Regions from separate parts of the Colwellia asteriadis genome, predicted to be linked through region 1. Evidence: predicted binding sites of a transcription regulator. Region 1 holds the regulator's gene; each other region holds the start of a gene.
What was found. The regulator sigma-54, encoded in region 1, starts transcription at its own class of promoters, with help from an activator protein. The targets are predictions, from matches to a motif close to GTTGGCACGNNNNTNGNNT.
Positions count from the first base shown of each region.

Region 2: a site for sigma-54 is predicted at 8,822-8,840, ahead of ABD005_RS09505 (BON domain-containing protein). Genes of this name have one in related genera too.
Region 3: a site for sigma-54 is predicted at 8,828-8,846, ahead of fliE (flagellar hook-basal body complex protein FliE). Genes of this name have one in related genera too.

Region 1 covers NZ_BAAAFA010000001.1:562,067-572,788, forward strand. The annotation lists gene mlaD (outer membrane lipid asymmetry maintenance protein MlaD) at 1-155, opposite strand, end outside; gene mlaE (lipid asymmetry maintenance ABC transporter permease subunit MlaE) at 297-1,076, opposite strand; gene mlaF (phospholipid ABC transporter ATP-binding protein MlaF) at 1,073-1,906, opposite strand; gene ABD005_RS02355 (calcium/sodium antiporter) at 2,241-3,212, shown strand; gene ABD005_RS02360 (KpsF/GutQ family sugar-phosphate isomerase) at 3,287-4,252, shown strand; gene kdsC (3-deoxy-manno-octulosonate-8-phosphatase KdsC) at 4,253-4,798, shown strand; gene lptC (LPS export ABC transporter periplasmic protein LptC) at 4,795-5,361, shown strand; gene lptA (lipopolysaccharide transport periplasmic protein LptA) at 5,354-6,004, shown strand; gene lptB (LPS export ABC transporter ATP-binding protein) at 5,991-6,725, shown strand; gene ABD005_RS02385 (RNA polymerase factor sigma-54) at 6,822-8,336, shown strand; gene hpf (ribosome hibernation promoting factor) at 8,362-8,649, shown strand; gene ptsN (PTS IIA-like nitrogen regulatory protein PtsN) at 8,738-9,190, shown strand; gene rapZ (RNase adapter RapZ) at 9,220-10,074, shown strand; gene ABD005_RS02405 (HPr family phosphocarrier protein) at 10,142-10,417, shown strand; gene mgtE (magnesium transporter) at 10,592-10,722, shown strand, end outside.
Region 2 covers NZ_BAAAFA010000006.1:26,998-37,719, reverse strand. The annotation lists gene ABD005_RS09550 (diacylglycerol kinase family protein) at 1-1,305, shown strand, start outside; gene ABD005_RS09545 (sigma-54-dependent transcriptional regulator) at 1,393-2,793, shown strand; gene ABD005_RS09540 (histidine kinase) at 2,848-3,042, shown strand; gene ABD005_RS09535 (sensor histidine kinase) at 3,055-4,584, shown strand; gene ABD005_RS09530 (response regulator) at 4,556-5,002, shown strand; gene ABD005_RS09525 (response regulator) at 5,012-7,006, shown strand; gene ABD005_RS09520 (hypothetical protein) at 7,077-7,373, opposite strand; gene ABD005_RS09515 (hypothetical protein) at 7,384-7,788, opposite strand; gene ABD005_RS09510 (DUF883 C-terminal domain-containing protein) at 7,790-8,098, opposite strand; gene ABD005_RS09505 (BON domain-containing protein) at 8,185-8,745, opposite strand; gene ABD005_RS09500 (MmcQ/YjbR family DNA-binding protein) at 9,027-9,389, shown strand; gene ABD005_RS09495 (PA2169 family four-helix-bundle protein) at 9,699-10,145, shown strand; gene ABD005_RS09490 (DUF1328 domain-containing protein) at 10,173-10,343, shown strand; gene ABD005_RS09485 (hypothetical protein) at 10,378-10,569, shown strand; gene ccoG (cytochrome c oxidase accessory protein CcoG) at 10,633-10,722, opposite strand, start outside.
Region 3 covers NZ_BAAAFA010000003.1:190,579-201,300, reverse strand. The annotation lists gene ABD005_RS05705 (hypothetical protein) at 1-1,087, shown strand, start outside; gene ABD005_RS05700 (c-type cytochrome) at 1,099-1,644, shown strand; gene ABD005_RS05695 (hypothetical protein) at 1,946-2,248, shown strand; gene ABD005_RS05690 (MerR family DNA-binding protein) at 2,475-2,882, shown strand; gene ABD005_RS05685 (heavy metal translocating P-type ATPase) at 2,875-5,139, shown strand; gene ABD005_RS05680 (cupredoxin domain-containing protein) at 5,158-5,514, shown strand; gene ABD005_RS05675 (DUF2933 domain-containing protein) at 5,534-5,878, shown strand; gene ABD005_RS05670 (methyltransferase family protein) at 5,868-6,533, shown strand; gene ABD005_RS05665 (hypothetical protein) at 6,517-6,915, shown strand; gene ABD005_RS05660 (cation transporter) at 6,927-7,298, shown strand; gene ABD005_RS05655 (hypothetical protein) at 7,324-7,674, shown strand; gene ABD005_RS05650 (hypothetical protein) at 7,775-8,125, shown strand; gene ABD005_RS05645 (YHS domain-containing protein) at 8,201-8,503, shown strand; gene ABD005_RS05640 (DUF5676 family membrane protein) at 8,466-8,753, shown strand; gene fliE (flagellar hook-basal body complex protein FliE) at 8,892-9,215, shown strand; gene ABD005_RS05630 (sensor domain-containing diguanylate cyclase) at 9,308-10,216, shown strand; gene ABD005_RS05625 (BrxR family transcriptional regulator) at 10,278-10,722, opposite strand, start outside.

The DNA of each region.
Region 1 (10,722 bases):
AGACCACCAATATTATCAAACTTTGCTTGAAGTTGGTAAGTTTCCCCTCCTCCTGAAATACCCGTGTTAGCCACTTTCAGTGATAACATTAATAAGGCAAGAATCCCTAACGCTACAAATATTCCAACTAATAACTCTGTTTTTTTCGACACCATGTCTTCACCAACGCCTTAATTACCTATAAATGACAAATTAATAATAGTAGCCAACTGATATAAGGTAACGGGGGTTACATTACTGTAGCTATACTATTGAACTTAAACTAACCTATTTAACCTCTTTATTTTTAAAAGGGCTTACCTTGCAAACATTAACGCCGTTAAAATAAAGTCTAAACATAAAACTAATAAAGATGACTGCACAACCGTTGAGGTCGTTGCTCTGCTAATACCTTCTGATGTTGGTTCACAATCGTAGCCTTTATATACCGCTATCCAAGTAACCACGAAAGCAAAAACCACACTCTTAATCACACCATTAAGAATATCTTTTTGGAAATCGACCTGCCCTTGCATTACCGACCAAAAGGTACCGCCGTCAACACCTAACCAGTCAACACCAACTAAATGCGCCCCTAAAATACCAACCATAGAAAAAATGGCAGCAAGTAAAGGTAGTGCAATAAAGCCAGCCCAAAAACGTGGCGCTATAACACGTCTTAGCGGGTCAACCGCCATCATTTCTAAACTTGATAATTGCTCAGTAGCTTTCATTAGGCCAATTTCAGCCGTAAGTGCGGAGCCTGCTCTACCCGCAAATAAAAGCGCCGCAACCACAGGACCTAATTCACGTAATAAAGAAAGCGCGACCATAGGTCCCAAACTTGCTTCAGCACCATAGCCCACTAAAATGGTATAACCTTGTAACGCTAAGACCATGCCAATGAATGCCCCTGACACGATGATGATCAATAGTGACATTACACCAACACTGTGTAATTGCTGAATTAATAAGGGGGTTCCTTTCTTAAAGTTTGGCACATGCATTAACGCAGAAACCAATAGCATTACTGCTCGCCCTAAACCACTGATAACGCCCAGCGTATTTCGACCAAGTTGCTGTATTTGCGTTATCATTTAGCACCTCCAGCACTACTTGGTTTAATGAGTTCATCTTTATAATTTGGCGCGTCGTAATGAAACGGCACAGCTCCGTCAGCTTCACCACGAACAAATTGCTGCACTAAAGGAGAAGTTGCTTGGCGAATTTGCTCTGGCGTTCCATGACCAATAATTTTTTTATCCGCAATAATATAAATATAATCAGCGATACTCATCACTTCGGGTACGTCGTGCGAGACAACAACCGACGTTAGACCAAGCGCATCATTAAGAGAGCGAATTAAACGTACAATTACCCCCATTGAAATCGGGTCTTGGCCAGCAAAAGGTTCATCATATAAAATTAATTCAGGATCTAAAGCAATGGCGCGCGCTAAGGCAACCCTTCGAGCCATGCCACCTGAAAGTTCACTTGGCTGCAAGTGTTTGGCACCACGCAACCCTACGGCCTCTAGCTTCATTAAAACAATTTTTTCAATTAAGTATTCTGGTAAATTACAATGTTCGCGAATAGGGAAAGCAATATTATCGTAAACACTCATGTCGGTGAATAGCGCACCACTTTGAAATAACATACTCATACGTTTACGTACTTCGTAGAGATCATTACGTGATAATTTGGGAATATTATGTTCAGCAAAATAAATATTGCCTGAGTCAGGTTTTATTTGCCCGCCAATCAAACGTAGCAGTGTCGTTTTTCCGATACCACTAGGCCCCATAATGGCAGTAACTTTTCCAGTAGGGATAGACAAACTAATATTATCGTAAATAACACGTTCACCTCGTTTAAAGGTAAGGTTTTCGATTTGTACTAATTTTTCAGGCTGTTCAGAATTGGGCATTTAATTAACATCAATGTTGTTTAATTTATTCGCTATAAGCTGTGTTTTGTTAAAGACACGGGAACAGCAATAAAAATTCTTCAGAATATCCATTGATTTTACCTGAGCGGCGGCAATTGTTCATTAGAAAAAGTAAGCTAAAGGACAATTTAATGTAAGATTAGCGGCCTAAATTGTAAGAAAATGATCATTTATTACTTTTATTTTACATTAGCTAGCGAGTTAATTGCGTAAAACAGCAGCAATCTGCTTTTTTTTTTCTTCATCGGGCATTATTTGCTTTTGTTTTAGTTCACAACCAGCGACAATTTAACCTTACGAAAGTGGAGTTATCATGTTAGAACAAATTATTATTTTATTACTTGCCCTTGTTGCACTTGTTTGGAGTGCAGACAAATTTGTATTTGGCGCTTCTTCATTAGCGAGAAACTTGGGCGTTTCGCCTATGATTATCGGTTTAACCATTGTAGCTATGGGATCATCAGCACCTGAAATGATGGTAGCGGCAACAGCTTCTTTGCAAGGTAATGTTGATACCGCTATTGGTAACGCTATTGGCTCAAACATTACCAATATTGCATTAGTATTAGGGGTTACCGCGTTATTAAAACCATTAACGGTTTCATCTCAAACCGTTAAACGAGAAATTCCACTCATATTAGGCGTTACCGCGCTCGCTTATTATGTGCTTTATGATCAACACTTTAGTTTTATTGAAGGGGTCATTTTAGTTATTGGCTTTGCCATTTACATTCTTGCGCTACTGTTTATTACCCTACAAAAAACCAAAGATAAGCCCAGTGATGATCCTTTAATTTTAGAAGCAGAAAAAGATGTACCACCTGCTGCACCGCTAAAATCATCAATATTTTGGCTAGTTATCGGTATGGTAGTATTGCCATTAAGTGCAGGTTATTTAGTTGAATCCTCGGTATTTATTGCCAAAGAGTTTGGCATTAGCGATTTAGTTATCGGACTTACTATTATTGCTATTGGTACTAGCTTGCCTGAACTTGCTGCCTGCATTGCCAGTATCATTAAAAAAGAAGACGACTTAGCACTAGGAAATATTATTGGCTCCAATATTTTTAATATTTTAGCCGTATTACCAATTGCAGCACTCATTGCACCAGGAGACATCGACCCGTTAGCAACAACACGTGACGCGCCTTACATGCTTGGTGTAACTTTGTTACTCTTTATTTTATGTTTTAGCCGTAAGTTAGGTTACTTTAGAATAACCCGTGGTAAAGGGGCTTTATTATTAATCAGTTTCGCGGCTTATCAAGTGCTACTATTTAATTAAAAAGTATCGCTAACTGTACAAGCCACCTTAACAGAATCACTATTAACGGATCAGCAGGTATTAATCGAGCTAACATGCAAAATTTTAAACAATTAGCAAAAAATGTGATCAATATAGAACAGCAAGCGATTACTGAATTATTACAATACATTAATGATGATTTTGAACTTGCCTGCCAACTAATGTATCACTGTAAAGGTCGTGTTATTGTTATTGGTATGGGTAAGTCTGGGCATATTGGCGGGAAAATAGCAGCAACATTAGCCAGCACGGGCACTCCCGCTTTTTTTGTTCACCCAGGTGAAGCCAGCCATGGTGATTTAGGTATGATTACTAGCGACGACGTAGTGTTAACTATTTCAAATTCGGGTGAAACCGTTGAAGTACTCGCAATTATTCCCGTAATTAAACGTATTGGTGCCAAGCTTATTTCTATGACGGGTAATGCAGATTCAACTCTCGCTAAATTAGCCGACACTCATATTTGTATTAAAGTAAGTACCGAAGCATGCCCACTTGGCTTAGCGCCAACATCAAGTACCACAGCAACCTTAGTAATGGGCGACGCACTTGCCGTCGCTTTACTCAATGCCCGAGGATTTACCGCTGATGATTTTGCTTTATCACACCCTGGTGGCAGTTTAGGTAAGCGTTTATTACTCCGCCTTGAAGATATTATGCATCAAGAAGAACGTATTCCTGTGGTTGCCGATACTGCCTTTATTAAAGATGCACTGGTAGAAATGTCGCTCAAAGGTCTTGGTATGACCGCCGTTGTTAATAAAAATAATGTCCTAACAGGATTGTTTACCGACGGTGACTTACGCCGTATTCTTGATGAAGAAGTGAATATCCATCACGATACTATTGCTAGCGTTATGACCCAAAAACCTCGTACAGCTCATGCTGATATGTTAGCTGCGCAAGCGTTAAAGGTAATGGAAGATAATAAAATTAATGGTTTAATTGTCGTCAATGAATTAAATCAACCAATTGGTGCAATGAACATGCATGACTTATTAAAATCAGGAGTGCTGTAATTGAATACTCTATATGGCGAAGTTAACAGTCACACTCTAGCACAAGCTAAAAACATAAAACTATTAGTGTGCGATGTCGATGGAGTTTTTTCTGATGGCCGTATTTACTTAGGTAATGATGGTGAAGAACTAAAAGCTTTTCACACCAAAGACGGCTTAGGCATAAAGTCACTTGGTAGTTCTGGTGTAGCCGTAGCAATAATTACCGGCCGCAATTCAGCTATCGTAAAAAACCGTATGACGGCTTTAAATGTTAAACATATTATTCAAGGGCAAGAAGATAAATTACCCGCGTTAACCGCTCTTGCAACTGAACTTAATTTACCGTTAACGCAAATAGCTTACATTGGTGACGATGTACCTGATATTGCCTGTATTAACGCGGTAGGATTAGGCATAGCTGTACAAGACGCTCACCCTTTAACACTACAAGCTGCAAATTACATAACATTTACACGCGGTGGCTTTGGCGCAGTAAGAGAAGTATGTGATTTAATCATGCAAAGTCAAAACACCTTAACATGTGTTACGGGCGCTAGTGTATGAATAGGTTAAACAGCCTAGCCTTTTTTATTTTAGTATTAAGTGCCACTATATATGGCATTATCGTTTGGAAAGGAGAACTTGTTCAACCAGACGATATTATTGATAGTGAAGAAACACCTGACTTTATTGCCGAGGCTTTAAAAAGTAATATCTACACTGACTTAGGGAAATTATCTCATACCATTGAGGCAGATCGTATGGAGCATTATTCAAAGCAAGAATTAACACGCTTTGAGTTACCCAATTATACGTTATACCCTAAAAGTAGTAAGGCACCTTGGAAAGCGAGTGCAAAAGAAGCAATATTATATAAAAATAACCGAGTCGTGTTGAACCACCGTGTTCGCTTAAAATCAACCGAACAAGATAGTTTAATAGAAGAAGTTCATTGTAAGTATTTAGAGCTAGACTTAAATACAAATATTATTAGTTCAGATCAAACCGTTGTAATAATCGGTAAAGATTTTACCATGTATGGTTCTGGACTGATTATCGATTTAAACACTAAACAGATGACGCTAACTGAACATGTACGTACCCTTTATAAGAAAAATCATGAATAAAAAATTTAATACGCCACTTAGCTTATTACTTGGTAGCGCTTTGTTTTTCACAGCGTCACTTAACGTAGTTTATGCTGCCAAAAAAGACTTAAATCAAGAGATCACCGTTGACTCTAAAAAAACAGCTGCCGATTTAAAAAATAAAATAGCGAGTTACTTAGGTAGTGTAAGTATCAGACAAGGCTCTATTTTGATTTCTGCAGACTTAGTACAAGTTTTTAGTAACAAAGATGAAAACAGCGATGAAAAGTCTGATGTCTATTTAGCTAAAGGCTCTCCCGCTTTATTTCAGCAAGAGCTTGAAGATGGCAGCTTAATTAGCTTACAAGCCGATGAAATAAAATATCAACCAAGCTTAAATATAATTACTGTGGCAGGAAATGCCGTAGTAAAACAAGCAGGTAGCGAAGTTAGCGGCAGCAAAATTATTTATAATACATTAAGTGAGAAACTTGAAGCCGAAAGTAATAATAACGAAACAGTCACCACCATATTACAGCCAACCTTACTGAAAAAACAAAAAGCACTAAAAGATAAAGCTAAAAGCGACCTTGATAAAGAGCCAAAGACAGTCAGTGAGACTACTGAGCAAGCACCTGAAGAAGCGACTAAAGAAGAAGGTGACTCAAGTGTCGAAGGTTAATACATTAGTTGCTAGTGGACTTGCTAAGTCATACAAAGACCGACAAGTTGTTAAAGATGTTAGCTTAGCCGTCAGTACAGGGCAAATTGTTGGCTTACTTGGACCTAACGGAGCAGGAAAAACCACTTCTTTTTACATGATAGTAGGGCTTGTACCTAACGATGATGGGCAAATAATACTTAACGACCAAGACGTTACATTATCGCCTATGCATGAAAGAGCAAGACAAGGTATCGGTTACTTACCACAAGAGGCATCAATTTTTCGCAAGCTTTCAGTAACTGATAACATCATGGCTATTTTACAAATACGCAAAGAGTTAAACGAACAACAGCGCCTAGAAAAACTAGAGCACTTATTAGAAGAGTTCAATATTTGTCATATTCGCGATAACTTGGGCATGAGTTTATCTGGTGGTGAGCGTCGACGCGTAGAAATAGCACGAGCATTAGCCGCCGATCCACAATTTATTTTACTTGATGAGCCTTTTGCCGGTGTAGATCCGATTTCAGTTGGCGACATTAAAAAAATCATCATACACTTAAAGCAACGAGGAATTGGTGTATTAATAACTGATCATAACGTACGTGAAACGTTAGATGTGTGTGAACATGCTTATATTGTTAGTCATGGTGAAATTATCGCTCAAGGTGATGCGGATCAAATTCTTGCCAATCAAAAAGTAAGAGATGTATACCTTGGCGAACAATTCACGCTATAGTTATAGCATCAATCCGAATCGTAGAAAAACGTGTTCAATGGGTTATTGGTCACATCATAACCATTAAAAATAATAACAGGAAACCACATAACATCGATGCGCCCTACATTACAGCTCCGTATTGGACAACAGTTAACCATGACGCCACAATTGCAGCAAGCTATCAAGCTCCTGCAATTATCAACGTTAGAGTTACAACAAGAAATTCAAGAAGTGCTAGAGAGCAACCCATTATTAGAAATTGACGAAAGCAGCCAAAGCGATAGCAACGACGAAAAAAATAGTTTAGAAGATGCATTCTCTGCAAACTCTAATGATGCACAAAGTGATAATAACAGCAGTGATGGTAGTGAAGACCAACAGGCTAATATTGACGAAATAAGTACTAGTGAAGCGCTAGAGAAAAGTGATATTCCTGAAGAATTGAATATTGATACTACTTGGGAAGAAAGTTACAGCGCAGGCGTTTCTAATACAGGAGCTGTGAGCAGCGCAAGTGAAGATTACACTTACCAAGGAGAAACGACCGACTCAATTCAAGGTCATTTGTTATGGCAAATGGAATTAACCCCTTTTTCAGATACCGACCGCACTATTGCAACCGCCATTATTGAAGCGGTAGATGACGCTGGCTACTTAACGGTTTCCTCAGAAGATATTCTAGAAAGTGTTGGTATTGAAGACGTCGAATTAGATGAAGTTGAAGCAGTATTAAAACGCATCAATATGTTTGATCCTGTCGGCGTAGCAGCACGCTCAATACCTGAGTGTTTACTCATTCAATTAAACCAGTTTGATAAAAACACTCCTTATTTAGCTGAAAGTAAGAAAATTATTAGCGAGCATATTGATTTACTTGGCAATAGAGATTACCGCCAATTAATGCGCAAAACGAAATTAAAAGAAGATCAATTACGTGAAGTAATGCGCTTAATTCAGAGCTTAAACCCTCGACCAGGTGATGCGGTTATTACTGGCGATGATCAGTATGTTATTCCTGATGTTTCCGTTGAGAAAAAAAATGGTCGTTGGGTGGTTGAACTAAATTCAGATACCGCACCTAAGCTCAGCATAAATCAGCAATATGCTGCAATGAGCAAGAGTATGAAGTCCTCTACTGATGGGCAATTCATTCGTGCCAATTTACAAGATGCAAAATGGTTTATAAAAAGTTTAGAATCGCGCAATGATACTTTATTAAAAGTTTCGAACTGTATTGTACAACGCCAGCAAGGCTTTTTAGAGCATGGTCCAGAAGCTATGCGTCCAATGGTTCTGAACGATATTGCCGAAGCCGTTGAAATGCATGAGTCAACCATTTCACGTGTTACCACGCAAAAATACATGCACACCCCTCGTGGTATTTTTGAGCTTAAATACTTCTTTTCAAGCCATGTCAGTACTGAGAATGGTGGAGAGTGTTCTTCTACAGCAATAAGATCGCTAATCAAGAAACTTATTTTGGCAGAAACACCTGCTAAACCGTTGAGTGATAGTAAAATGGCTGACTTATTAGCCGAACAAGGTATTAACGTTGCAAGACGCACAATAGCTAAATATAGAGAGTCATTATCTATTCCTCCTTCAAATCAACGAAAAAGCTTACTTTAAGTAACTCATCAAAAGGATAACGCTTATGCAAATCAATCTTACCGGTCACCATGTCGACATTACTGATGCGCTTCGTGAGTATGTAAATACTAAGTTTACTAAGCTAGAGCGACATTTTGATCAAATAAATAACTCTCATGTTATCTTAACCGTTGAAAAGCTTGAACAAAAAGCAGAGGCAAACCTTCATATAAAAGGCGGTGAAGTATTCGCTTCGGCTATTAATACTGACATGTATGCCGCGATTGATACTTTAGTTGATAAGCTAGATAGGCAAATTCTTAAACACAAAGGTAAAGCAGCGCAACATTAATTCGACAAAAGTCGCGTAGCATAAAGCCTTAAATCACCTTAATATAAGAGCCCAATCTATGGGCTCTTCCACTTACTTTTAGCAATTTATGAAATTATCAGAGATTTTAACCCTCGACTGTACCTTATGTGCAATAAAAACCACCAGTAAAAAGCGAATTTTAGAAGAGATTTGCCAATTAGCCGCTAATAAGGTTACCGAGCTCGATCAAGACGAACTACTCGATAGTTTGCTTGATAGAGAAAAAATGGGTAGCACAGGTATCGGAAATGGCATAGCGATACCTCATGGTCGTTTGCCAAATAGCAGTAAAGCGGTGGCGGTACTAGTTACAACCGAAAACGCCATTGACTTTGATGCTATTGACAACCGCAGTGTCGATGTTTTTATCAGTCTATTTGTTCCTGAAGATAGCTGCCAAGAGCACCTTAATACGCTACAAAGTATTGCTAAATTATTTAGTGATAAAAAGGTCATAAAGAATGTCCGTAAGTGCACTAGCAACCAAGAACTGTTCGATGTTATTCAACAAGCAAGTTAAACGCTAATGAGTTGTGGGGAAAGCGTAAAATGAAATTAATTATCGTCAGTGGCCGCTCAGGATCAGGTAAATCGGTTGCGCTAAGAGTGCTTGAAGATTTAGGTTATTATTGCGTTGATAACATACCGGTAAACTTATTACCGGCCTTAACTCATACCGTAATTAACGATTATGAAACTGTTGCGGTTAGTTTAGATGTACGTAATTTACCGAAAGATCCACAAGATATTCCAGAAATAATCGCGTACTTACCCAAAGCGGTTGACGTAACCACTTTATTTCTTGATGCTGATGATAACGATTTAATTCGCCGCTTCAGTGAAACCCGTCGTCTTCACCCACTGATTAAAGAAAACTTAGCACTAGATCAAGCAATTACCTTAGAGAAAAAATTACTCGAACCAATTTCAGTGAGTGCTGATTTATACATTAATACCAGTCAATTATCTCCACACCAACTAGCTGACTTAGTAAGGGAGCGCATTTTAGGTAAGAAAACCGGTACTATGGTACTTGTTTTTCAATCCTTTGGCTTTAAACATGGCATCCCCGTTGATGCTGATTATGTATTTGATGCACGATTTTTGCCGAACCCTTTTTGGGAAAAAAATTTAAAAGAGCACACAGGTCAAAACCAAGAGGTGAAAGACTTTCTAGCAAGTCAGCCCATAGTCACTAAGTTTGTTTGGCAAATAAATAGCTTTATGATGACCTGGTTACCACACTTAGAGCGCAATAATCGTAGCTATGTCACCATAGCAATAGGTTGTACCGGTGGTAAACATCGTTCAGTGTATATTGCAGAATTATTAGCAAAAAACTTCCGCAAAGAGCGTGATGATGTACAAACTCATCACCGAGATATCGACGTAAAATCAACCTAAATAGGCCAGCTTTAGCTATGGTTAGCAAGAAATAGCGACATTAATCATTGAGTAATAAGGAAGATTTATGACCACTCACCAACAAACCGTCACTATTTGTAATAAACTAGGTTTACATGCAAGAGCCGCAACCAAACTCGCCCAATTAAGTCAAAAATTTAGTGCTGATATCACCTTAGAATTAAATCAGAAAGAAGCGAATGCAAACAGTATTATGGCGTTGATGTTACTCGCTGGCGGAAAAGGTAAGTCGGTTAATATAACCGCAACAGGTGATGATGCAGAGCTTGCTTTAGCAGAAATATGCCAGCTAATATCTGATAAATTTGACGAAGATGAATAAGCTAAGCCACAAATTTTATTGCATAATTTATAATAAATAATCACAGAATAGCTGATAAAAACACTACGTTACGATAAACTTAGTACAACTTCCAAGGAGACCTTCCCACAACTAAATATTCGCTTTAGTTAAAGCGATACCTTAAGACCGCTAGAACTAACGAGCAGGGCCGCTATGCCAGAGATATCAGAGCAAGATTACAGTCAAAAAAAATTACAGCAAGTTAATGAAGCATTAGGTAGCGGCATGTTTGTTTATGTTCGCAAACTTTTGCAACATATGCCCGCTTATGACCTCGCTCTGAT
Region 2 (10,722 bases), on a different contig from region 1:
TTCCCCAGTGACGTAGAAACGCTAAAGTCGCAAAAAGTTACCGCAATATTAGATGTTACTGCTGAGTTTGATGGCTTCAATTGGTCAGCTCAACAGGAAGGATTCTATTATTTAAATATACCGATATTAGACCACTTTTCTCCAACAGAAGCTCAATTAGAACATGCTTTAAGATGGATCACGGCAATGCACGACTTAAATCAAAAGGTTGTTGTTCATTGTGCGTTAGGCCGAGGCAGATCTTTCTTTATGACTTGTGCTTATCTATTAATGTCTGAGCCAGACTTAAGCGTACGCGACGCCATTAGCACAGTACAAAGTGTTAGATCTACGGCAAGGTTAAACACTAAACAGCTCAAGGTGTTAGTGGAGTTGAGTCAAAACTTTGCTAAGAAGCCGCAACCTGAGCTTAATATGATTATTAACCCGGTATCTGGAGCGGGAAAGTGGCTGTTATATACCAATGACATTGTTGGCATGTTAACACGACAATATGTGCTTAACTTTCATTTTACTAAAAAAGATACTGATGTTTATCAACTTACTAAGTCGTTACAGACCCACGATGAAAGTATGGTTTTTGTCGCGTGTGGTGGTGATGGTACTGTCGCTGAAGTAGCTGCGGCGGTGAAAAATACATCACATCAATTAGGTGTACTTCCCTTAGGTACTGCCAACGCACTAGCGCATGTAATGTTTGGAGTAGAAAGTAAAATATCGCCTATTAACCAAGCATGCGAAATATTGTTCCGTGCAGAAACAAAACAAATGGATACCATGGTATGTAATAAAAAAACGGTATTGTTAGTGATCGCTATTGGTTTTGGTGAGCAAATGATAAATCAGGCCAACCGTCTTCAAAAAAATGAGCTAGGTCAACTCGCTTATATTCAGGGGTTTATTAACGCTTTTATTGAAAATAAATCACAGCAAATAAAGTTAACGATAGATGATGAACCCGTGCAACAGTTATCTAATAGTAGCTTAACTATTGCTAACGCAGCACCAATTACCACATTACTCGCTCAAGGTGCTGGGGAGCCAAATTGGCGAGACGGTTTATTAGATGTAACCCTTATTGAGCATGATTCAAGCTCGGCTCATCGGCTATTAAGTTTAGCTGAATTAGTAAGTAATACTATCTCTGGTGATAATAGCTCAAACTCAAGTGTCTCTCATTACCATGCCAAAAAGATCTTATTACAAAGCAGTGAGGGCTTTGAGTACAGCATTGATGGTGAAACAGAGTCAGCCGAGCAACTAATGGTAGAGATTATGCCTGCAAGCTTAACAATTATTTGTTAATTAACAATAAAGTTTGCAAGCACTTAATATAAATTAATTACAGAATAGAGTAAGCTAGTGTAATTACTTGATAAAGGGATTACATGTGTGAAAACAGTTTTATTAGTTGACGATGATCTTGAGTTTACAAATATCGCTTGTCGTATTATTGAGTATCTTGATTGTGAAGTTTATTCTGCATCTACATTAGCAGAAGCACAGCAATGGCTAAGTGAGCAAAAATTTGATCATATCCTACTGGATTTTATGTTGCCAGATGGCAGTGGTTTGCACTTAATTGATTACGCTAAAGCTAACAATATTAGCGCAAAAATAACTATGATTACGGGTCATCCCTCGGTTAAAACCGCGATATCTGCGATGTGCCATGATGATATTGGCTATTTAACTAAGCCGATAGAAGCCGATGATCTTAAAGGTGTGTTGTTTTCTAGCCAGGCAGCATCAAAGACCAAAAAACGAAAAAATAAAAACGCTTTGTACTTTGGCTGCTTAATTGGTGAATCCGCACCGATGAAAGCGATGTACGCTATGATTGAGCGAGTAGTAAAAACACAAGCCAATGTTATGTTAATGGGCGAGAGCGGCGTAGGTAAAGAGATGGTAGCTCAAGCTATTCATAGCGCTAGTCAATGTCAGGGTGAGCGGATATCGGTTAACTGTGGTGCTATTCCCAAAGATCTTATTGGTAGTGAACTTTTTGGTCATGAAAAGGGAGCTTTTACTGGTGCTAATGCACAAAAATCTGGCGTATTTGAATTAGCAAAAGATGGCACTTTGTTTTTAGATGAATTGACCGAAATGCCTATTGATATGCAGCCTAATTTACTGCGCGTACTTGAAACGCAAACAGTGACTCGTGTCGGCGGAAGTAAGAGTATCCCGGTTAATTGTCGAGTTGTCTCAGCAACTAATCGCTCTGTTGAAGATATCGCGCAAAATAATGTTTTACGTGAAGATATTTATTTTCGTTTAGCGGTTTTTCCAATTAACATTCCGCCGTTAAGAGAGCGTAAAGAAGATATACCATTACTTGCTGAGCACTTTCTCAATCAACTTAATAAAGAGCACGAAAGTGATTTTAAGCTCAGTGATGACGATTTAACTCGACTCGTTAATTACGAGTGGCGAGGTAATATTCGTGAGTTGAAGCACGCTATTTATCGTGCATTTATCATGGCGGATATGACGTCAGGTTATTTGGTTTTTCCATCAACATTTGAATCACCTTTTTCTCAGGCTAAGCTGCAAAACTCTATTCAAAGCCAAACGATTAGTGAACAAATGAATGAGCAAACTGATACGTCATTAATAGCACCTGCTACTAATGTGAATCAGCCTGTTATTGTCGGTCAAACTATAGAGAATTTAGAAAAAGAGCTGATCTTTAAAACACTTGAGTCGGTTGATGGTAATAAAACAACCGCCGCTAAAATTTTAGGTATTAGTACTAAAACACTTTATAACCGCCTTAATGCTTATAGTTAGTGTGATTAATCGTGAATACTAAGTGAATATTGATTATTAAAAGGAGTAACGAATATGCCTGAACAACAGCAATTAGAAATGGTGATTCATGACGCACGTAAACCTCTTAATCACATTTCTATGCAAGCAGAGTTGTTAAAGCTAATGGTTGAGCAATCTGCAAGTCCTGCAGATATTAAGCAATTAGCCGACCAAATAATTAGTGCTTCAAAAGAATGTAGCGCCATTATGCAAACCTTAGTGAAGTAAATGGCTACATCAATGAAAAAATTAATTATCGTTATTTCAGGTTATTTAAATAACTTAAACATTACTCGCTTAGCCTGGTTAGGGGCAATGCTGTTAGTGTTAGCTATTGTTGTAAATGCCTCAATAGGGCTGAAAAACATTAAAAAACTAGCTGAAATACAAAGTAACTTGCAAAATACTGGCGAGGTTATGCTGGTTATTGACAGTTTGCATATCGACATACTTAATGCTGAAACCGGGCAGCGAGGCTATTTGTTATTTCGAGATGAAAGCCATTTAGCACCTTATGTTAAAGCATTAGATAAGTTTGCTTTGAGTTTAGAAAATGTTCAACAGTCACGCTCACAAAGTGAGGCTCAGCAAGGCCGAATAGATGCGTTTACGCTATTAGCACAAGCCAAGTTAAAAAAACTCAAAGCGAGCATTGATGTTGCTGTCGGTTTTGGGGCTAATATTGCCCAGCAGCAACTTAAAGAAATTGACGAAGAACAAATTAATTTTCGTCATTTGTACAGCACTATTATTCAGGCTGAAACTCAAACAAGAGAAAACTTACTTAAGCGATTAGACGAAACAAGAACCAAAGCTGGTAGTAATGTGATCTGGTTTACCGCGTTAAGTGTATTTATGTGCGCGACTATGATGATTTTGCTGATGAAGCACATTCATAGTATTCGCAGCACTAAAGAGAAGTTAGAACAATACAATGCCACCTTAGAAGCTCGTGTTATAGAACGGACTCATGCACTTGAGGTGTATACCGAGGAATTAAACCGTAGTAATAGGGAGCTTGAGGACTTTGCATTTGTTGCCTCTCATGACTTACAGGAGCCGTTAAGAAAAATCAGAGCTTTTGGCGATAGGCTCACCAGTAACTTCTCAGCTGAATTAGGTGATAAGGGTGCTGATTATTTAGCTAGGATGAATGCAGCAGCGAAACGGATGTCGGTACTCATTAGTGACTTATTAGAACTGTCACGGGTAACCACCAAGGGCAAGCCTTTCCAAGAGGTTGACTTAAATGAGTTATTACTAAGAGTATTAGATGATTTAGAAATTGCTACGCAAGAAAGTGGCGCTAACATAGAGTTGTCAGATCTACCTAAAATTCAAGCCGATGGTAGTCAACTCGGTCAGCTATTTTTGAATTTAATTTCTAATGCAATAAAGTTCCGTAAACCAGGGCAACAGCCTCATATAGTTATTCGTGGCGAACTTGTTAGCTCCCCAGAATACTGCGTAGTAGCAACGGATACGCAGTGGATTAAAATAGAAATACTCGATAATGGCATTGGGTTTTCTGAACAGTACAATGAGAAAATATTTACGCCTTTTCAACGTTTGCACAGTCAAAAAGACTATGCAGGTACGGGAATTGGCCTAGCAGTATGTCGACGAATTGTTGAGCGGCATAGTGGTTATATTTCGGCGGACAGCCCTGAAGGAGAAGGTGCCATTTTTACCCTGTTACTCCCGATTGACGCTAACCTTTTTACAGTTGAGGATGGAAAAGTTGAATTACTCAAAACCCCAAGCCATTAATATCTTAATGGCGGATGATGATGAAGATGACAGATTATTAACACAGGATGCTCTTGATGAAAGTAGAGTGTTGAACACGATTAATTTCGTGAATGACGGTGTTGAATTGATTGAATATTTGCGTAACGAAGGTGGCTATAGTGACAAAGAGCGTTATCAAAGACCTAATTTAATATTGCTCGACCTTAATATGCCTAGAATGGACGGTCGTGAAGCACTTAAAATTATTAAAGCTGATGCTAAGTTACGCTCTATTCCTGTTGTAATACTAACCACATCAAAAGAGGAAGAGGATAAATTACGTGGTTACGACTCTGGCGCCGCCTCTTATATTGCCAAGCCGGTTAACTTTGAAGGGTTAGTTGAGCTAATGAAAAACCTAGGGAAATATTGGATTGAAATAGTAGAGCTACCTTAAGGTGCTTTATTGGCAGCTTTAGCAGCTTGTATGAGCCAAGGACATATAATGGATAAGCGCTTAATTAATTTGTTACTCGTTGAAGATGACGAAGACGATTACATTCTGGCATTAGACTATTTACAAGAAATACCTGACTTTGAGTTTAATGTTAAATGGCTTAGCGATTACGACTTAATTATGCAGGCGTTACAAGATGAACCGTTTGATTTATGTTTGCTCGATTATCAGCTAGGAGCTCATACAGGGCTTTCTGTATTAGAAGCTGCCAAAAATATGGGCTGTGCTACCCCTTTTATAATGCTGACAGGGCAATCTGATGGGGTATTAGACGCGCAGGCGTTAACGCTGGGCGCAGAAGATTTTTTAGTTAAGTCTGAAATCAATAGTGTGCAGTTTATTCGAGCAATTCGCTATGCGTTGGCTCGAAAAGATATAGCCATCGAGCGCTTAGAGCGTTTGAAAATTGAATCAGACAGTCGCGCTAAAGACCGCTTTCTTGCACATTTAAGTCACGAATTACGGACCCCTTTAACGTCAATTATTGGTTACACTGACCTACTACTTAGCCGCGCTGAGTTAGACAGTATTAAACCCGAATTATCTATAGTGCATAGTAATAGTCAGCACTTACTTGCTCTGTTAAATGATGTGCTCGATTTATCTAAAATCCGAGAAAATACTTTATCCCTTAATAAAAGTAATTTTGCATTGTCACCTTTTCTTGCTGACTTACAAAACTTATTTGGAATCGCAGCACAGAAAAAAGGCCTGTTATTTACCATTGAGGCTGATACGCCTGTTCCTGAGTTTATTTGTTCTGACGCGACTCGCCTTAAGCAAGTGTTAATAAATATTATTTATAATGCGATTAAGTTCACTCAGTCTGGTGAAATACGCGTATTACTAACCTTTGAGCAAAAGCATAATCAATCGGTTTTGAATTTCTCTATTAGGGATACGGGGATAGGCATTCCTCAAGAAAAATTGAAACGAATATTTAACCCATTTGAGCAGGTGCAAGACACAACTACTAGAACAGAAGAAGGGGCAGGATTAGGGTTGGCAATTAGTGCATCACTGATTAAATTGTTAGGGGGTAACTTCCAAGTTGATTCTGTGTTGGGTCAAGGGAGTACATTCACTTTTTTAATTGATACTGGTGTCTCATCAGAAAACTTAGTTAACCTCAACTTACAACAACCGGTAGCACTGCAGCATAAAGCGCTAACCACAAACGATACTTTACAGGGAAATGTACTTATTGTTGAAGATGTTAGCAATATTCGTTTGTTATTAACTAATATCATTTCTGCTACCGGCGCTAAAGTCACAAGTGTTGATAATGGTCAGAAAGCGTTAACGTTACTGAGCGACGAACAGCAACATTTTGATTTAGTTTTTCTCGATTTACATATGCCTATTATGGGTGGGCGAGAAGTTGTGGTTGCTGCGAGAAGTCAACAAATAACTACGCCAATAGTGGCGTTAACAGCAGCAGCGTTAAAGGGGAGCGAGGAAACTTTACAAGCATTGGGCTTTGACCAAGTATTAACCAAGCCTATTGATACTCAACAATTACACGAATGCTTAACACATCATTTAAGTGCCGCCTCCAATGAGAGAGATGCGTTAGAGAGTGAACAACCCATTACTACTCAAACAAAGAAAGTTTTATTGCTTGAAGATGACAAAGACGCTAGAGAGCTTATGGGGTTATTATTAAAATCTTTAGGAATAGAAGTTTTTAGTGCACAAAACATTCAAGAAAGTTTAAGAGTTTATCAGCAAGAACAGCGGTTTGATTTGGTTATTTTAGATTTGAACCTACCTGATGGCTCTGGCTTTGATGCAGCGCAAGCGATAAAGAACATTAATGCTACACAGCAGCTTGCAATTATTAGTGGTTCGGAGCCTGAGCCTGAATCATTAGTTGCATTAGGTATTAACCATGTATTATTGAAGCCTGTATCGTTACCTGATTTGCAGAAGCTAATCGAATAATTGTTTTGGAATAAAAGGCGCTCTATATTTAGTGCTTTTAGCGGCCTTATTCTTTAGTAGCATCCGTTAACTAACTAAATGGTGCGTTATTGTTGCTATTGTTGAGGCTGCTTGTCATCAAGCTATCAGTCACTCGTTTCAACATTACTAAGCGTCGCAATGTGGCAAATTTTCCATAACGTAAAGCAAGTAGAGAAGTTAGCGCGGTAATACCTAAAAAAGCAGGTGACTCGGCTATGGCTTTACAATGAGCAATTAATGCTGATTTTTGTTGGTTATTGTTATAAGTAATTGCTTGGTATTTTGCCTTTTTAACCATGACGTCTTGGTTTATTTTTCGGTAAATAGCTGTGCTAAGGCGTGTCATGAAACCCCCTCTACTTATCAGTAAAAAAGCCGTGAATAAACTCATCATAGGTAATATCAAATAAAGATATTGCGGTAGTTAATAGATAATAAATAACGAATAAGTTTAGTGTTAGTACCATAATTGCGGCCATTAACGTTGGTAATCCTAGGTGGATAAGGCCATAAACAATCATTGCTTGTATGCTTATCCAAACAGCACATAGCAGAAATACAGCACTAGTGACTAATGCCATAATTGCAATCAACATTTTTATATTTGCCTTAGCTTTGGCTTGTAATAATGAAAAAAATGCTGAAAATGATTGTTGATAACCCAATAGTAAACGGCTGCCTAGCTCAGGGAGCGCATTAAGTTGCGCTCCCATATCTATGGACTGCTGAGTATTTTTCTCTGCATCCTGAGGCGAAGTCATGCTATTTTTTCCTTAAAAACATTGTTAGTAACATACCAGCCGTAAACGCTATGCCTGCTGTTTTTACTGGGTTTTCATGGGCATATTTTTTCACTGGCGATTGATTCCATTTCGAGCGCAATAAACGAGTTTGTGCTTTCATAGCTTCACTTGATTGCGTACTTTTAGCTCGAAGTGTTTCTTCAGTACTTGCCGCCGTACCATGAATTGAGTCAACTGTAGAGTGCAGTGAATCGGCAAATTGATCGGCAACAGGGTGAACAGGCTTTTTCATAGCACCATTTGATTTTTCTGTGTTTTTATTAGGCATAATAGCTCCTTGGTAAATTGCATAAGTTAATATTAGGGTAATGAAAGGGTATTAGGAGGCGCTCAATGAGCGCCATAAAGGCAAAACTATTTAGTTACGTGTAAGTTTTCGGTAACTTTATTAACATCGTCAGTATTGTTTGCAATGTTAATAACTAAGTCTTTTTCTGCTTCAGAGTCTACCTCTCCGCTTAGGGTAACGTTATTGCCTTTTACATCTACATCAATGCTCGTTCCGCTAATATCAGTATCGAGTAGTAGACGAGTTTTAATCACTGTTGCGATTTTCATATCAACAAATTGCGACTCGTCCATACCGCGTTGTTGTTCTAATTCTTTGTTATCAATACCTTCAATAACTGTTATTTGGTTTTTAACACCTTTAACGCCATCTATTCCTTGCACTAACTCTTTAGCGAGCTTTTTATCTACGCTGTGGTCAACTTTACCTGTAAGGTAAACAATGCCACTATCAACATCAGTATTGATATCAAAAGAATTTAAGTTAGTATTAAATAATAATGTTGCTTCAGCTTTACCGTCTATCCAAGCATCGCTAGCTTCTTTCTCCCAAGAGTTATCTTTTGCTTGTACTGATGTAATCGTTAAAGCAGATACCATAGCTAGTGAAATTAATGTGCGTTTCATAATCATTCTCCATTTTAAGATTTAAGTTGTAACGACAAGTTGTTGTAACGAATTAACTAATGTAACAATCTAACTAATGCAGACAACATACCAATCTGTATAAATCCTTTTATTTCATTGTGTTACTGTATTTTATTGTTTTGCTCATTACTTGATTGTTGATTGTTTTGTAAGGTTTTCACGTTAACAATGTAACTTTTTCAGGAAAAATATACGTACTACTTAACCTGAGTTCAGGTTGCCTATTTGAATGGTGGTATGCTTTTTATTATGGAGTTGAAATGAATTACAACGAGTTTAATGACTTTTGCAGATCTTTACCTTGTACTACCTATGTTATGCAATGGGGCGGCTCCCATGTTTGGAAGGTAGGGGGCAAAGTATTTGCTATTGGTGGTTGGGGTGATGATAAAAAGCCCGCTTTTATATTTAAAACCTCTGATACCAATTTTGGCTTTCTAAAAGAGTCGGTAGGGTATAAACCTGCGCCTTATTTTGCTAATAGAGGGATGAAGTGGATCCAGCAATTTGAAAATGTTGCCGACAGTAATGATGACTTATTGTACTATTTAAAGGAATCATATCGATTAGTCTCTCTTGGTTTAACAAAAAAGAAACAAAAAGAGCTAGGTTTGAATCAATAGCCCCTTATCTACTTATAAAATATCAACCTTTAAAGCTCCGCATACCCTTCTTTGATATCTCTATTCAATGACTTTGTTACAAAAGCAGTTTCTCTACCTGTATATCTTATATGAAGCAATTACATGGAGCGTGTAATTATTACAATAAAAGGGGTTTTCTATTTCTTGGTTTATTATAAGTAATTGTTTTTTATATTTTTAATGTTTTGGTATGACTCCTGCACATATCTTGTTGTTGTTAATTAAAAATTCTTTACCAGCGAAATTCGCTTTTTAATTTAAAACAGTAAATATAAAAAGGAGATTAATATGTCTAATTCAAATTATGAAATGGGTCCAATTAAAGAGTTAGTGAGAGTGCTAAATGGTGGCATTGAGTTTTATCGCTCAGCGATGGATAAAGTCTCTAACCCTCATCTTATGCATGTTTTTGAAAATAATATTAATGAAAAAGCACGCACTATTGCGGAACTACAAACGTTCGTTTTAATTGATGAAGGTAAAATAGAGCAAGACTCAGCATTTTCTGTAGAGTTACGTGAAGCTTACACTAAAGTACTTGCCGTTATTAGCGCTGATGCAGAGCATACTTATGTATCTCAATTAGAAGAAATTGAAGATAAAGTATTAGAAAAAATTGAGGCTGCCTTGATGAAAAAACTACCAGCAGAATGTCAAAGTACATTGTTACAAATTCAAGTACGTATGCAGCATTGTCATAATCATATGAAGCAACTGAAATTAGTTACGGCATAATTTAACTGCTAAGTCTTAGGAGGTTCTATGTTACGTTGGGCTCTTATATTTTTCCTCTTCGCGCTTGTTGCAGCCGCCCTAGGATTTGGCGGTATTGCAGGAGCAGCAACAGGAGTTGCTAAGTTTTTATTTTGGATTTTTGTAGTGTTGCTGGTTTTATCATTTGTTATTCCTGCGATAAAAACACCTAAAAGCTAAATAAAAGTTAAATAGAAATTAATTGGAGAATGATATGAATAAGTTATTAATGATGAGCAAAGTATTTGCACTTACTGCTGTGTTAACTATGTTTGGCTGTTCTGATGGACCAGCAGAAGATGCCGGTGAAAAAGTAGATGAAGTAGTTAGCGACAGCAAAAACGCCGTTGAAGATGCGTGTGAAAAAGCGAAAGAATTGGCAGGCGCTGAAAAGCAAGACTGCTAAATTGAAAAACTGTTAAATTAACCTGGGCTAATGAGCCCAGGTTTTTTTTACGCTCTGCTTTCTTTAATCACTAAAAAATACGGTTTCTTTTTTGACAACCGTCGTTGGTTGATTAACTGATTGAATAATAAAACTAATATTGGTCATCTTCTG
Region 3 (10,722 bases), on a different contig from region 1:
TTTAGCATTGGCTGGTTACGGTGACGTAACTTATGCATACCAGCCAGATATGAAAGATGAAGAAGGCAATGATATTCAAAATAATGTTGTTGCACGGTTTGTTCCTATTTTCTTGTTTCAATTATCTGAAAAGATTCATATCGAAGCAGAGTTAGAATTTAGCACTAATGCTGAAGGGGAAACTGAAACAGAACTTGAATATGCAAATATGCATTATTTCTTTAATGATAATACCATTATTACTGCGGGTAAGTTTTTACTACCTTTTGGTCAATTTGGTGCAAATTTACATCCTAGCTGGATTAATAAAGCGGTGAGTAATCCGGGAATTTATGGCGGACATGGAGGCAACGGGTCTTTAGGTGGAGTGACTAGTATCATGAATGATACGGGAATTAATGTCGCTAATACCTGGATCTTAGGTGATGCAGGACGAATATTTACTGATTTCTACGCAGTAAGCGGACCACGCCAGGAAGAAGGAGACCATGGTGGCGGTGTCGAAATTGAATCAAAAAAAGGTGATAACAATGACTCTATGGCATTTGGGGGAAGAATAGCCTATGCGTTTTTACCTGAATGGGAAATAGGGATGTCTTATTATAGTGGGGCGTATAGTGACGATGGAGATCTAAATTATAGCGCATATAACATAGACTTTAACTGGGTTGGAAGTTACTCCAGTGTGAGAGGAGAAATCTTTGGCTCTACCGCTGAAACCGAGGGAGAGGAAGAAGGCGAAGAGGAAGGGCATGGAGAAGAGTGGGTTAAAGACTTCGATAAGAGTGGATGGTACATTCAAGGAACCTGGCAGGCTAGACAACTAGGTAAGTCGTGGTTAAACCCTGTTGAATTTGTTGTACGTTACTCTGATATTGAATCTGATTTCGATGGCAGTATTGAACATGATTTTGAAGAAGATGGAGGGAAAACCGGAAGTCGAATTTACTACGGTGTAAATTATTGGTTAGAACCTAGTGCAGTATTAAAGCTAGGTGCGGAAAGTACTTCAATTGAAAACGAAGAAGCTAGTCATACATCCGTACCTGATGACCGAATTTTCTTACAACTAGCTTTCGGATTTTAAGGAGAACCATTATGAAATCAATTAAATTTGTGTTCACAATTATTGTATTAACTACGAGTGCTTTTTCTATTAAGGCACAACACGTCAATGATCCTTCTCTAGTAGCAAAAGGAGCTAAGGTTTATAGCGAAAATTGTGCTCGTTGTCACAATGCACGTCCCGCTGAAGAGTATTCTAAGAAAGAGTGGTCAGTGGTTATTCCTCATATGAGAGCGAAAGCGCATATGACTGGCAAAGAAGCACTTGCTGTAGAAGCCTTTTTAGCCAGCACATTGACAGCGGATGTTAGAAATGCTGAAGAGTATACAAAACCTAATGCTCCCAAAAAGTCGGGAGAGGAATTGGTTACCCAATTTGGGTGTCAAGGTTGTCATCAAATCAAGGGAGAAGGTGGTAAGTTGGGTCCAGCATTAGATGGAGTCGTCGCAAGTAAAGGAGAATCGTTTGTTTTGAAAAAACTAATAGATCCGAAATTTAACAATGCGGCTTCAGCTATGCCTAAATATCCGATGAATAAGGACGATATTAAGGCAATTATAGGTTTTTTAAAGGAGTAAAAACTTAACTATAGCTGTTGAATAGTTACGGTAAACATATTGTTTTTAAATATGTTTACCGTTTAATTAAGCTGCAAAAAAGAATAGACATTTATACTCATGAAATAAGACTTAGGTCTAATACAATTAATTGATCTAAAACATGACAATTATTGGGAAATAAGCTAGTATGAGGGGTGTGAGAAATTTAAGTTATGGTAAATAAATAGTGTTCAATTTTAGAGGTGTTATAGCGATTGTTATAATTTTGTTGTTTAGTCAACAAAGTTTAGCTTCGTATGCGCCAATGGATTGTGAAAACATGAAAAAGCCCATGATTTCTGATAATAGCTCTCACATTGCTAGTCAAATGGCTATGCACGATCACAATAGCATGTCAGTAGATAAACAATCTGCACATGAAGAGTGTGATACTTGTAATGCAGGTGACTGCGTTTGCCCCAATATCGGGGGATGCTTTAGCTCTAATATATCTACCTCAACTCAGCCTATAGAACAAAGCCTTATGCATTTCGCTGATAATGGTAAGAGATTTCTTTCTCAAAACGAACATCCTGATTCAGGTGTATATCTACACCTATTCAAACCACCTATTCACATTTAATCCTTAGGATCAGTGCGTCTTAAATACGCATATCGATTCAACCTTTTTAAGCTGTTAAGTCTAATTTTGGTAGTTAATTCTCCCATTGTTAGCTATTGCATCCTAGGCTTAGCAGTTTTTTTTAATCCTTTTAGATTATGACTTGACCTGTGTCTTAGACACAGTCGTAAGCTAAACATAGGTTTTAGAAATACCCTGTTTATATATTTGAATAAGGAATGATGGGATGAAAGTATCTCAGCTTGCAAAAGTCTTGAATACCACGCCTGATACGGTCCGCTACTACAGTAGGATTGGACTTATCATGCCTATTAAGAATACTGAAAATGGTTATAAGAGTTACAACCAACAAGCTCAACAGCGACTGAAATTTATTCTTAGTGCCAGACAATTAGATTTCTCAGTTGAAGAGATCAAAGAAATCCTGTTAGTTGCTGATAATGGCAGGACAGCTTGTCCTTTGGTTCGGGAAATCGTTGAGCATAGATTGGCTGAAACAGAGAAAAAATTTAATGATGCATTAGCATTGAGGAATGTCTTAAGAAATGCAATTGATGACTGGAAGAGTAAACCTGATAAATCACCTACAGGAGATATGCTCTGTCATTTAATTCAAGGAGGTAATGATGAATAGCATAGAGAGTAGTATTAAAGACACCAAAGCTCAAGAGTTGATTATTGATGGAGCTGGGTGTGCAAGCTGTGTAGGAAAAATAGAAACAGCATTGAAAAACGTTACTGGCGTAGAAAATGCTCAGATGAACTTTGCATTGAGGACTGTTGTTGTTGATGGAGAAGTTGATTCAGAGGATCTTGTGCAAGCCATAGAATCAATAGGTTACAACGCAAGGAGTGCAGAAGATACAAGTGATGATGAACTATTAGATGAGAAGGAGATTGCAGACCAAAAATACTATACAAGTCTAATGAGACAAATGTGGATAGCCTTGGGCCTTGGCGTACCGTTAATGATTTATAGTATTGCAGGTGGCCCAATGACTGTTGAAACTACGTTGGAACGTGGTATTTGGTTATTTATAGGGATCTTATGTGCAGCCATTATGTATTTTGCAGGTAAGCATTTTTATGTTGGTGCTTGGAAATCTTTTGTAAATCATAGTGCAAATATGGATACGTTAATTGCTCTGGGAACAGGTACTGCATGGATTTATTCTATGGTAGTTGTTTTCTTTCCCATGGCTGTTCCTGAAATGGCAAGGCATGTTTATTTTGAAGCTACTGCAATGATCATCGGATTGATTGATTTAGGGTTAGCATTAGAAGTAAAAGCGCGAGGAAGAACAAGCGAAGCAATTAAGCGTTTAATTGGGTTACAAGCAAAAACAGCACGAGTAGTTCGTGATAAGAAAGAAGTTGATATTGCTATTGAGCAAGTTTTATTAAATGACATTGTTCGAGTACGCCCAGGAGAAAAAATTCCTGTAGATGGCCTAGTCATTGAGGGGCACACGTCGATAGATGAGTCCATGTTAACAGGGGAACCTATGCCTGTCGCAAAAGAAGAAGAAGATGAGGTCGTTGCAGGAACACTAAATAAGACGGGTTCAATTCTTTTTAAAGCGACAAGAGTAGGTAAAGATACTGCGTTAGCACAAATTATTAATATGGTGAAAAGAGCACAAAACTCTAAGCCACCAATTGGGCGCTTAGCAGATGCTATATCTGCCTATTTCGTGCCTGTTGTTATGATCATCTCTATTATTAGCGCTTTGGTATGGCTTAACTTCGGTCCTGATCCCGCGTTAGCCTTTGCGGTTGTCTCTGCAACCACGGTTCTAATTATTGCCTGCCCTTGTGCTTTAGGTTTGGCTACACCAATGTCAGTGATGGTCGGTGTAGGTAAGGCTGCCGAAGCTGGAGTTTTGATTAGAAATGGAGAAGCGTTACAAACAGCATCAAAAATTACCGCGATGATTCTCGATAAAACGGGGACTATTACAGAAGGTTCTCCTACGGTAACCGACATTCTCGTTGCTGATAAATCCTATACAGAAAAATATATCTTAACGATAGCCTCTAGTATTGAAAGCAGATCTGAGCATCCACTTGCACAGGCTATTGTTGATTCCGCGATAGCACAAGAGATCGATCCTGAAGATATAAGTGATTTTCAAGCTATAGCTGGACACGGTATAGAGGCAAAACTTGAAGATCATCATTTACTCTTCGGTAATCAAAAGTTGATGTTTAAAAAAGGCGTGTTTTTAGGAGAATTTGTCTCAAAAGCACAAAAATTAGCTGATGAAGCTAAGACACCAATGTACCTCGCTATAGATAATAAACTTGCAGCAATTATAGCTGTATCTGATCCAATCAAAGAAGACTCTATTGAAGCAATCAAAAGGCTACAAAACAGTGGTATCAGAGTAGTTATGCTTACTGGCGATAATAGAGCTACTGCAAATGCAGTAGCAAAAAAAGTCGGTATAAAAGAAGTGTTTGCTGAGGTCCTTCCAGAAGATAAGTCAAATAAAGTGGCGGAATTACAAGCCCAAAATGAAATCGTTGGTATGACAGGAGATGGTATTAATGATGCCCCAGCATTGGCATTGGCCAATGTTGGATTCGCCATTGGTACTGGAACCGATGTGGCAATTGAAAGTGCTGACATCACCTTGATGAGAGGATCACTTCATGGCTTAGCTGATGCAATAGCTGTCAGTAAAGCAACGCTTAGAAATATCAAACAAAACCTGTTTGGTGCATTTATATATAACGTTGCAGGAGTTCCATTTGCAGCAGGTCTACTTTATCCATTTTTTGGATTGTTATTAAACCCAGTAATTGCAGGTGCTGCAATGGCTTTCTCCTCACTAACGGTTGTGAGTAATGCAAATCGATTGAGATTGTTTAAGCCGCAAGAACATTAAAGAAAAGGAAGAAATGACATGATGATCATTAATTTATTTGGGTTGGTACTTATAGCGTTAATTATCTGGTGGTTTTGGTTATATAAACCAGCAAAAGCAATTGATTCTACTATGGAAAGTGTAACCGTTATCGTAAACAACGGTGTTTATGACCCCTCTAGAATAATAGTAGCAAAAGGTAAAGAAACGACTCTCAATTTTCTTCGAAAAGACGGGAGTCCTTGTGCAGCAACAGTCATTTTTCCTGATTTTGAAGTCAGTGAAGAGTTACCTGTTGATGAAAATAAAGCGATTGAATTACCTTCTATGGCACCGGGTCAGTATCCGTTTCATTGTCCAATGAAGATGTATAGCGGCACTTTGATCGTTGAGTAGGAATATTTGGAGGACGAACATGAGCAATAAACAAAAATCTTTTTGGTCAACACCTACAGGATGGGCAGCACTTGGTTTAATAGGGGCTGCTAGCTACTTCTTATTAGTTGAGCATCAGCAACACTTCTTTGAATATTTACCATTCTTAATTCTTTTATTGTGTCCTTTAATGCATGTCTTTATGCATGGCAGTCACGGACATGGTGACCATAAAGGTCATGAAGAAGAAGCTTCAGCACCAAAAGAGCCAGAAACATTTCAAGAGCTGACAGATAAAAATGAAGCTTACAGAGATGGGTATTTGGAAGGATTAAAAACAGGTAGAGAAGAAAGTATTAAGACGGAGAGTGACAATGAACGGTGAATCTGATTATGGCATGTGGACATTAGTGATTTTGAATTCAGCAATTTTTATCTTTTTTGCATTTAGTTTTGCAAAGCCACAAACAAAAACTGATTGGCGAACTTTAGGTGCTTTTTCTGCATTCATCGTTGCTCTATTTACAGAAATGTATGGATTTCCATTAACTATATATTTTCTATCAGGCTGGTTGACTGAAAACTATCCAGGAATAGATTTTTTAGCTCACGATAACGGTCATTTGTTGCATACCATTTTTGGCTTTGAAGGCAATGCACATTGGGATCCTCTGCATATTGCAAGTAATATCCTAATTGTTTCTGGATTTTTTATTCTTTCATCTGCATGGAACGTACTTCATCAAGCTCAAAAGACTGGCACGTTAGCTGTGTCAGGTTGGTATGCACGTTGTCGTCATCCCCAATATGTCGCCTTTATTCTAATCATGTTTGGTTTTCTACTTCAGTGGCCAACAATACCGACCGTAGTAATGTTTCCAATATTACTCGTAGTATACATTCGACTTGCCAATAAGGAAGAAGCCAAGGTTATCAGTGAATTTGGTGATGAATACTTGAACTATATGTCTAAAACTCCCGCTTGGATACCCAATTTTTCAAATAAAACACAAGGAAAATCAAATGAAAAAATTAGTTAATTTAGTCGCTGTTATAAGCATTTTGTCTACCACTATTGGTGCTTCAGCTATTGGTGCAGAGATGAAAAAAGGCATGCATAACAATATGGCAATGTCCCATGAAAATATGGAAAAAATGCATAACAACATGCTTGCGATGAAGCAGCAAATGTTATCAGTAAAGCAAGAAAGTGATCCTGAAAAGCAGCAAGAGATAATGCATAAGCATCGAAAATCTATGATTAAAATGATGCAAATAATGCACAGAAGAATGGCTGATAAGCCCATTGAGCAACAAATAAAGATGGCAGAACATCATCTTGAGATGATGAGCAATATGATGCCTAAAATGGGGTCAAGCAAAATGTCTGGTAAGAAATCAACAAATAAACACAACCACTAAAGGAGGCCGTGATGACGGATTTAGATCGTAGAGTTGGAGTTAGAGAAAATAACTTGGTCGTTAGAAACCTGAAACTATCAAATGTAACTAGTGAAAATATTGATGCTTTGATAGAAGAAATAGATCAAATGTTCGGCCTAGACGAAGTTTCATTCAATAGAAAAGAGGAAGAAATTCATTTGGCTTACGATGCTGTCAATTTGGACCTTGATGGTATAGAGGAAGTCATCAGAAAGCATGGTGTAGATATACACGATGATTGGTGGACTCATACAAAGGAAAGTTATTACAAATTTTGTGATCAAAATGTAAAGGATAATTTCAAACATGAGCCATGGAGTTGTCATAAAACTCCTCCAGGTTCAATTAAAAGAAAACGTTAATCTTAAACTTAAAAAGGAAAATATCATGTTAAAAAATATATCTAAAAAAATAGCTTTAGTTGCTTTTGCAATTGTACTTACGGGCTGTGCAAACAGTAATTTCTCACATAATTACTTAATGAGAGGTCAAGTTGTTTCATCGTCAACTGATAATATGGTTGTATGCCTTGGCTTAGATGATGGAGCAGAAGTTGGACAAGAATTAACTGCCTATCGATTTTTTGAAACAGGTAACATTGGGGAAGGAGATGAGACTGTCGAAAGAAGAAATATTGGCAAAGTTAAAATTGAAAAAATTATTAATGAACACTATGCCAAAGTAAAAGTGATAGAAGGAAATGTAAAAAAACACGATATGGTGCAATTAAACAAATAGAAAATGTAGTTTGTAAGTAATCTTGTTTTTATTCATTTAAATAGTATCGAATTAAATAATAATTCGATACTAATGACCAAATAAATAAAAGGAAAATAATATGTTAAACAAAATTTCTAAATTAGTTGTCGTTGTAGTTTTTGGCTTGATTGTTTCTGGTTGTGCAAATAGCGATTTTTCGCATAGGTATCTAATGCGCGGCCAAGTAATCTCTGTAACTGATGGGGACATATATGTTTGTGTTGGCCTAGATGATGGTGCACAGGTGGGGCAAATTTTAGAATCTTACAGTTATGTAATGAATGACGATAATGACGAAGGAGCTGATTTCTTCAAACGGCAAAAAACAGGTCAGGTAAGAGTTGAAGAACTTGTTGATGATCACTTTGCAAAAGTTAGCGTGTTAGAAGGTGTCGTTAAGAAACACGATTTAGTCTTGTTAATTCAATGATGAATATCCTATTACGTGGTACGAGTAGTTTGGTGCCACGTTTTTTTATTTTCACACCTTACTAGGAGTCTTGTTATGGAAGGTTTATTTTCATTTTTACTATTCGCTGGACTTTTTTATTTCATGATGCGTCACGGCTGTGGTGCTCATATGGCCCACGGTCATCATGAGGAAAAGAACATAAATGATTCTTTCGTAGATCCTGTTTGTGGCCGTAAAGTTGGAGATGATCAAGGTTATGGAAAACTCCAAGATGGGCACTTATATCGTTTTTGCTCTAAAGATTGTCTTGATACTTTTGACCTTGAACCTGAAAGATTTATTAAAGAGCGTAATACTAATGCAGAAAAATCAACGGAGAAAACTAATGAACCATAAGATCTCACTATCTGCATTTGGACATGCGACAAGTTCATTTATAGCCATAAGTTTTACCTTGTGCGTTATTTTTGATTTGCTCTTTCCTCAACACGCAATGTACTCAACTTGGCTAAAGTTATTGCCAGGGTTTGAATGGATAAGTTGGAAAAGTTTCTTTTTAGGTCTGCTAGAAAGCTATTTATACGGTTGGTATTTCGCATTGATTTGGGTGCCAATTTACAATTTTGTAGGAAGCAAGAGTAAATAGTTTATAAAATATAAGAATTAAACATAGGATTAACTCACACCTTAGTTGTTGATTTTTAAGGGTTTAAATTTGTTGTTGGCATTGTAGTTGCAAGAACAGAAGGACCTATGACGACATATTGACACCTGAGAAATAATCATGACCACCATAAATAATTCCCTTTTGGCCCAGATGCAGAGCATGTCTCTTGAAGCCATAGCAAAGCCACAAAACAACGATAATATTGTTAACAATACAACCAATAATTTTGGTGACTTATTGTCAAACGCCCTCAATACTGTAAATGATTTACATAAAGATGCAGGAAAGAAAACTACAGCATTTGAATTAGGGGATAGAAGTGTAACGTTAGCAGATGTAATGATTGCAAGATCTAAAGCTGGTATAGGTTCAGATGCGGCTATTCAAATTAGAAATAAGGCAATTGAAGGTTACAAAGAGATCATGAGTATGCCTGTTTGATTCTGCTTAGTATTGAAGCTAACAAGTTCATTATTCAGTACTTGGTTTTAAGTGTCTTATGAATTAACAATATATCCGAAAGGACTTTACCTTTGCTAGCATTAAACGAAAGTGAGTTATCACAAAAAATATTTGAATTTTCTAATGATGGAATTTTCATTCTTTTATTAGATGAAAATAGGATTATAGATGTGAATCCTTCAGCAACGAAAATGTTGGGTTACTCCAGAGATGAGTTACTTACAATGAGGATTTCCGATATCCATCCTAAAGAGATGGACTTGTTAGAAGAGTTTGCAAATCAAGTCTTGGCAAAAGGAGCTGGCTGGTCAAATGAATTAACGTGCAAAACCAAAAAAGGAGAGCTACTTTTTGTTGAAGTTTCTGCTTCAATGATAACGATTGATGATCAAAAATATTTGATTTCTATGGTGCGTAATATTAGTTGTCGAAAACAGATAGAAGCACAGTTGCGGATGTTTTCTTTTACAGATGGACTTACGGGGTTAGCTAATCGACGAAAGCTTGATGAGTACATGGACATCGAGTGGCGTAGAGCTATGCGTAATGAATTACCAATATCTATTATCATGATCGATATAGATTACTTTAAATTGTTCAATGATACATACGGTCATTTAGAAGGGGATAGTTGTTTAAAGGCAGTCGCTAATGTAATTCAAAATTCACTCGTGAGACCTGGTGACTTGTGTGCTAGGTATGGAGGTGAGGAATTTATTGTTCTATTGCCTAATACTGATAAAGATGGCGCTCTTCATATTACAAATATAATTGAGAAAACTTTAGCTAGTGAAAGAATTGAAAACATTAACTCTGATATCAATTCTTTTGTCACAGTCAGCATGGGAGTGGCATGTATAGTCCCCAACTCAAAAGTCACTAGCTCTCAGCTTATTTTCAAAGCTGATCGAGCACTTTATAAGGCAAAAGGGGAAGGAAGGAATAAAACTATTTGTTTTTTAGACAGTGAAAACCACTAATAAGTAAGATAGAAATTTTCAGCTACAACAATAAATAATAAAAGCTTAATTTTTTATTTCTTTATTCTTCAAATCCATCAAAAGTACGAACCAAGTGCATATTCTCAACCCCGTATAATGCCAACCTATTTTTAAGTTTAAGACGATAGTAGTGCCCCTCTTCTAGAGAGCTTGAATCTTTGGAGCAATCCACATATAGCTTTTGTAGAAAATATCCTACGGATGAAGCTCTAACTGAGCGATTTAAAACACCACCGTTCATATTAAATTCAGATATGACAGCTTCAGGATGAGGATAATCAGGGTGTGGAATAATTTCTAAGTCTACTATTCTATTCCATTGATTATCAAAAGAGTTGTATTCGTGCTCTAAAACATCTTCGTCGATATTTTCTAGTTTTCGAAACCTAGAAATGAGAAAGTCTGCAAATCTAGATTTAGATCTATCATAAGCTCTTACATGCCATCTTGAACCATTATTAATATAAGCATGAGGTACTAATAAT